2 regions of the Caecibacter sp. AF58-12pH5A genome follow, and region 2 is predicted to be linked to the other one. Evidence: riboswitches for the same ligand, from Rfam matches in the RefSeq annotation. Region 2 holds a riboswitch; the other holds the start of a gene.
What was found. A riboswitch is a leader RNA that binds a small molecule or an ion and turns the genes downstream of it on or off. The one in region 2 is predicted to bind cobalamin.
Positions count from the first base shown of each region.

Region 1 (3,417 bases), on a different contig from region 2:
TGCCGGAAACGGGCAATGGCAATACCGGACTCCATTTCCATATAGGCTGCCGGCTTTACACCGGCCTTGCCGCTGAGGACAGCCTGTAAGATCGCCGCTAAGGCACCGTGACCCTGGGCAATACAGGCTGTGGCCTGACCGGCATCACCCTGACGCAGGACGCAGCTGCAGCGCTCGGCAAAGTCGCTGCCCGCATCCATGCGGCGGAAATAGAGGCCCCGTTCGACAGCAAAATAGACGACTACAAGCGAACAAAGGAGCAAGACGTACATGACGACGCCGCCCTGTTGAAACATGAGAATTCCCTGATAAATACCTTCCACAATATGACTCCCTTATAAAGAATACGGACGTGACACAAGGCGAGGCAGACTGCATTCTGTCAGCCTGCCCCATACTCTTCTATTATCTCCTATTTCGTACTTTCCAGCGCTGCTACAGCTTCATTAGCCCGTTCGACGAAGAGCTGCCGTACTGCCGTGTTTTCACCGAGGCCGTGGATATACGGCGAAACGGTAAAACCATGCTGTTCGAGAATGCTCTTATGGGAAGCGGCGCCGGCACCGGCCATGTCATTGTTAGCGTGGTCACCGGCGACCATCATCATGGGCATGAGGATGACGTGCTTGATACCGGCTTTCTTCAGCTGCGGAATCACCGTATCGAGGTGCGGCCAGCCTTCGACGGAATAGACATAGACCTGGCCGTAGCCAGCCGTTTTCAAGCGGTCCTGGAGGACGGAATAATAGGCATTTGCCGGATGAGGCGTACCGTGGGCCATGACCAAAATGGCGTCGTGTTTGCCGAGCTTAGGAAATTGGCTGGCAAAGGCCGTCACGAATTCACTTAGGTCATCACGCTGGTCTTCCTGGCCCATCCAATATAAGAGCGGCGTCGCCAGGGTCATCTTTTTGAAAGCGTGCTTATAGCTATTGAATATGGCCTTGTCGTAGTCATATTCCACGCCGGGAATGACATCCAGCGACGCAATAGCCACGCGCGTATAGCCTTCGGCCTTGAGCTGTTCCAGAGCTTTTTCCGGCGTCGGAATGGTAAGGCCTTCATGAGCTTTGATGCGGTCGACGATAATATGCGACGTAAAGGCGACGACGACCTTCGTCTGCGGATGAGCTGCCTGAATAGCTTTGACCGTTTCATCAATCGTGGCCTGACGGCTCTTGGTATAAGTCGTACCAAAGCTCAGGACTAAGATGGCATCCTTATTTTCCAGGCTTTGCAGGTCCGGGGTATTGTAGGTCAGGACACCTAAGGACGTAGCTTCCTTGAGGGCCGGCGTCACGTCCTTTACCTCTGGACTTAAGGTGTACGCAGCGTGGACGCTGTTGTCCAACCAGAATGGAGCTACAGCCAGGCAGGCTAGGGCTAAGGCAGCTACTACAGGTTGTTTCTTGTGCATCGCAATCTCTCCTTTTCTACCGGCACCTGGGCAATAAAAAAACCGCGCTGGAATCTCCGCGCGGTTCGTCAGGTTTCCTTTACAGGCTAACACAAAAAATCTCCTCCCCATCGCTCGCAGGTCATACCGGTGATCACAATCAGGCAGTTCTTCTGGCTTGGCTTCATGGCTCTACTGCGCCTTCCCATGTAGCTACGGCTACACAGTGACGTTTCCTGCAGTATCACTCGTCCTTACAGCGGCGGGACCGCGCCGGCTTATACCGGCTTTTCTATTGAGTCTTACGACACCTGATTTACTATATACATTTACATTTAAAACTATACCACAGGGCACATAGTGCGTCAAACCTAATATAAGGAATTCGAATACTGCTATAGGCTTTTCGCCGGGCCCGGCAAGACAAAAAACACGTCCTCCTGCAAGCGAAGGCCTGCACGGAGGACGTGACGTAGAGATTGCCTTATTCAGCTTTATTCTCTGCTCTTTTTTCTTTTATTCTGACAGCCATCTTGTAGATGAAAGCACAGAGTACGAGATAGGCGACGATGCCTAAGTACGTAGCGGCCGGTGTGGCTTCCCAGGCTTTCATAAACCAGTCGATACCGGCAATGTGCAGGACGGCACTGATGAGACTGCCAATAGCGCCGCCGGCGACGAAGCCGGACGCAACGGTGCTGCCTTCACTGAGGCGCAGCTCGTTAATGGCGTCGTCCTTGCTGCTGTGCGATACGAGATAGGAAACGATACCACCGACGAGAACCGGCGTATTAATTCCCATAGGCAGGTAGGCGCCGAGGGCAAAGGCCAAAGGCGGAATCTTGATCATCCAGAGGATGACCGCAAAGAAGGCACCGGCCATGTAAAGCGGCCACGGTGCTTCGCCGCCACCCATCATGGGCTGTACGATCGCCGCCATGGCGTTGGCCTGCGGTGCCTGGAGGGCACCTTCGCCTGTAAAGCCATAGGCGTTGTTGAGCAGGATAATGACGCCAACAGACACAAAGGACGCCAGGACGATGGATACGAGCTGCCACTGCTGCATTTTCCGCGGTGTCGCACCGGTCAGGTAGGCAACCTTCTGTTCCGACATAAAGTTACCCGCAACGGACAAGGTCGAGCACAGGAAGGCAGCCATCATGAGGATGGCAACGATGCCGCTGTCGCCGCTCATGCCGACGCTGGCCATGATGACGGCCGAGACGATGATCATGAAGATGGTCATACCGGAAACCGGTTCATTCCCTGTAAAGGCAATGGAGCTGATGCCGACAACAGAAAGCATGAAGGCGAAAATGAGGACAATGACGAAGGCCAGAAGGGTCTGAGTCAGGTTTTCTGAGCACGTAAGGTGGAAGAAAACCGTAAAGAGGACTACCATGAGGAACGTACCGATAACGAGGTAGTTCATGGGAATATCCTGCTGCGTCCGCAAAAGCGTTTCCTGGCCGGCCGCACGGGACGAGAACATATCCGTTGCCGCTTTTTTGACGACGCCGCCGACGACCTTGCTCATAGAAAGGAGGCCGATGACGCCGGCCATAGCCAGCATGCCAATGCCGATATGGCGCACGTACTGGTTGAAGACGGCCGTTACAGGGGCGTTGGCCAGGAGGACCTGCTGGTCCTTGATGACCATCAGGTGGTCGCCGCCGAGGTAATAGACGACGGGAATGCAGACGACCCAGGCAAAGAAAGAGCCGGCAGCGATGATGCAGGCATAGCGCAGACCCGTAAAATAGCCAATCCCCAAGAGCGCCGCGTCGTTATCGAGGCTGAAGACGAGCTTATGCTTGTCGGCCAGGGCTGTGCCCCACTGGAAGGTCGTCGTCGTAATGACTTCTTTCCACCAGCCCAGGGAATTGAGGACGAAATCGTAGCACATGGCGATAAAGCCGCTGAGAACCATGAGCTTAGCCGCACCGCCTTCATTGCAGGCCAACACCTGCGCCGCAGCCCGGCCGGATGGGAAGGGATAGGCCTTGTCCATTTCTTCGACA
Region 1 is NZ_JAQDBC010000011.1:40,492-43,908, reverse strand. Features, by position in the region: gene PGX44_RS06825 (MotA/TolQ/ExbB proton channel family protein) at 1-323, opposite strand, end outside; gene PGX44_RS06820 (sirohydrochlorin cobaltochelatase) at 413-1,417, opposite strand; cobalamin riboswitch at 1,543-1,726, opposite strand; gene PGX44_RS06815 (OPT family oligopeptide transporter) at 1,881-3,417, opposite strand, start outside.
Region 1: linked by a shared signal. The riboswitch ahead of PGX44_RS06820 (sirohydrochlorin cobaltochelatase) and the one ahead of PGX44_RS02755 (sirohydrochlorin cobaltochelatase) in region 2 are both predicted to bind cobalamin.

Region 2 (3,417 bases):
TATTTGAAGTACATCAGATGATGCTCGAAGATGATGATTACATCGATTCTATCGTCAGCCAGATTGAAGAAAAACAGTGCAATGCCGAAGCGGCCGTTGAGAATACGGCCCAGCAGTTTGCCACTATGTTCCGGGAAATGGATGATGCGTATATGCAGGCCCGGGCCGCAGATGTGCTGGATATATCCCGCCGGGTAGAACAGGAATTGTGCGGCGGCCAGGGGATTGATTTCAGTAAATACGATGAAGTGATTATTGCTGCCGATGATCTGGCTCCCAGTGAAACGATGCAGCTCGATACGGATAAAATCTTGGGCTTTATCACTTCAGGCGGCAGTGCCAACTCCCACACGGCCATCCTGGCCCGTACACTGGGCATTGCGGCTATTGTCAATACGGGGACACAGCTCCATCAGGACGTAGATGGCCTGTTGGCCATTGTCGATGGTACGACCGGTACGGTCTATATTAATCCCGATGCGGAAACACTCGCCCGGATGCAACAGGCTCAAAAGGAAGAAGAAGATCGCCGTAAGAGGCTGGAATTGGTCCGCGGCCTGCCTTCGGCAACCAAAGACGGCAAGACCGTAGAAATTTTTGCCAACATTGGCAATCCGGATAACCTGCCACAGGTACTGGCCAACGATGCCGAAGGCATTGGCCTCTTCCGCAGTGAATTCCTCTACCTGGGCCGGACGGACTATCCGACAGAAGAGGAACAGTTCGAAGCATATAAAAAGACGGTCCAGGCCTTGCCCAGCAAAAAGGTTGTCATCCGGACACTCGATATTGGTGCCGATAAGAAAGTCGATTATTTTAATCTGGCAGAAGAAGAAAATCCGGCCCTGGGCATGCGGGCAATCCGTATTTGCCTGACCCGTCCGGAACTCTTCAAGACCCAGCTCCGGGCACTGTGCCGGGCATCGGCCTTTGGCAAGATAGCCGTCATGTTCCCCATGATCATTTCGGTCAAGGAAATACGGCGGGCTAAGGAACTGTTGCAGGAAGTGCGCCAGGATCTGGATCGCCGGGGTATTGCCTATGATAAAGACATGGAAATCGGTATCATGATTGAAACGCCGGCAGCGGCTATTATGAGTGACGACCTGGCCAAGGAAGTCGATTTCTTCAGTATTGGCTCCAATGATCTGACCCAGTATACACTGGCCATTGACCGGCAGCAGACCCAGCTGGATTCGTTCTTTGATGCGCACCATCCGGCCGTTCTGCGTCTCATCGGCCAGACCATTGCCAATGGCCACCAGGCCGGCATTTGGGTAGGTATTTGCGGTGAACTCGGTGCAGACCTGAGCCTGACCGAAACATTCCTGCGCATGGGTGTAGACGAGTTGTCCGTGAGCCCCCAGTCGGTCCTGCCCTTGCGGGATACAGTACGCTCCCTTGATTTAAGCAAATAAGACGGATGTATTTGTCAAGACGCTCTGCCTTTGGGCAGGGCGTCTTTTTAGAAACACCCTGCTTGTTTCACGTGAAACATTCTGGGGAAAATAGATTTTTCAGCATATTTGACAGGCCGTAGTGTCTATGGTACAGTCAAAGTACTTTTCTTTCAATCAGGTGCTTTTGCTTAAAAGAGAAGCCGGGTAAGCCGGCGCGGTGCCGCCGCTGTAAGGTGGAGCGAGGCTGCTAAATGCCACTGTACGCAGGAGTATGGGAAGGCGCAGCGTAGTGATGATGCCGAGCCAGAAGAACTGCCTGATTGTGTAATCAACGAACCTGCGAGCCATAGGGAGTGGATGATGTTTTTTCAGCGCCTGCTCTGCCGTCTTCAGGAATTATTTTGAAGGAGTGACAGTGTTATGTTTCGTAAGCTATGGAAACGTGTATGTCTATGTTCTATTATGGGAATTACCGGCTGTGGTGCCTATACGGGTGTGCCGGCAAAGGCGTCGTACCGCCTGCATCCGGCCGTCAAGGACCCGACGCCGGCCTTGCGCCAGGCTGCGGCCATTGGCGTACGGACGTATGAGAACCCGGAGCTCGCTCATAGGGAGAATGTCGACGCCCTCCTTATCGTCAGCTTCGGCACGACCTATGCGGAAAGCCGCTGCTTGAATATCGATGCGACTGTCGCGGCCATTCAGGCTGCCCATAAGGATACACGAGTGGCCCTGGCCTTTACGTCCCACATCATCATCGACCGGATCCGGGCCAAGGAAGGCCGTGTCATACCTACACCGGAACAGGCCCTGGAAGAACTCCTGACGGCTGGCTGTACGCGCGTAGCCCTGGCTTCTCTCGATATCATTCCCGGTATGGAATATAGTTATATGACAGCTATTTTCGACTTATATAAGGCCAATTTTAAGAAGATGACCTTAGGTACGCCGCTTCTCTATTGGATGGGCCAAGAGGAGCAGCGTGACGATGTAGCCGAATTTTCCCGGGCCTTTGCGACGCAGTTTCCCCCGGCGGCCTTAGGGGAAAATAAAGCCATCCTGGTCATGGCCCACGGTACGCCCCATCCGGCCAACGCCTATTATGCCGTCGTCCAGCACCGCCTGAACCAGGCTGGTCTGGACCGGGTCTATGTCTATTCCGTCGAAGGCTGGCCGGCACTTGGGGAAATTATACCCCAGCTCAAGGCCCGGGGCATTAGGGAGGTCCTGCTCATGCCGATGATGCTCGTCGCCGGTGATCACGCCAACAATGACATGGCCGGTACGGCAGACGATTCGCATAAGACGCTGCTTGAAAAAGCCGGCTTTTCTGTCAGCGTGTACATCCATGGCCTGGGAGAAAATGCAGCCGTCCGGAAAATGTTTGTCGAACGGGCCAATGAAGCCTGGGCGGCACTGACAGGAGAAACTGTATAACTCACGGGCCTAACGTGGCTGGCAGGTAAAAGCCTTTGATTTACTGTAAAAATCAGTATAAGATAACGGTGTATAGAAAAAGGCTGTGCTATGTATCAGTCTTCAGATTAGATGATGAGGTGAGGATATGAATTTTGACGAAGCCGCTATGGCTGTACGACGTGGTAAAAAAGGTATCATTGAAACGCTCCCCCGGGCTGTCTTGAAGACACGGGATGATTTGAGTACGCTTTATACGCCGGGTGTAGCCCAGCCGTGCCGGGAAATTGTGAAGGATAAGGATTTATCCTTCGACTTGACCTGTCGTGGCAATATGATTGCCGTCATTTCTGATGGTACGCGTGTACTGGGCTTGGGCGATATTGGTCCGGAAGCGGCCATGCCGGTTATGGAAGGGAAATCCATCCTATTCAAAGTCTTTGGCGGCGTCAATGCCGTACCTATCTGCTTGGATACGAAGGATCCGCAAAAATTCATTGAAACGGTAAAACTGCTCCAGCCGTCTTTTGCCGGCATTAATCTGGAAGATATTTCTTCACCTAAATGCTATGAAATAGAAACGACCCTGAAAAAGGAAATG
Region 2 is NZ_JAQDBC010000003.1:98,869-102,285, forward strand. Features, by position in the region: gene ptsP (phosphoenolpyruvate--protein phosphotransferase) at 1-1,418, shown strand, start outside; cobalamin riboswitch at 1,560-1,734, shown strand; gene PGX44_RS02755 (sirohydrochlorin cobaltochelatase) at 1,821-2,837, shown strand; gene PGX44_RS02760 (NAD(P)-dependent malic enzyme) at 2,965-3,417, shown strand, end outside.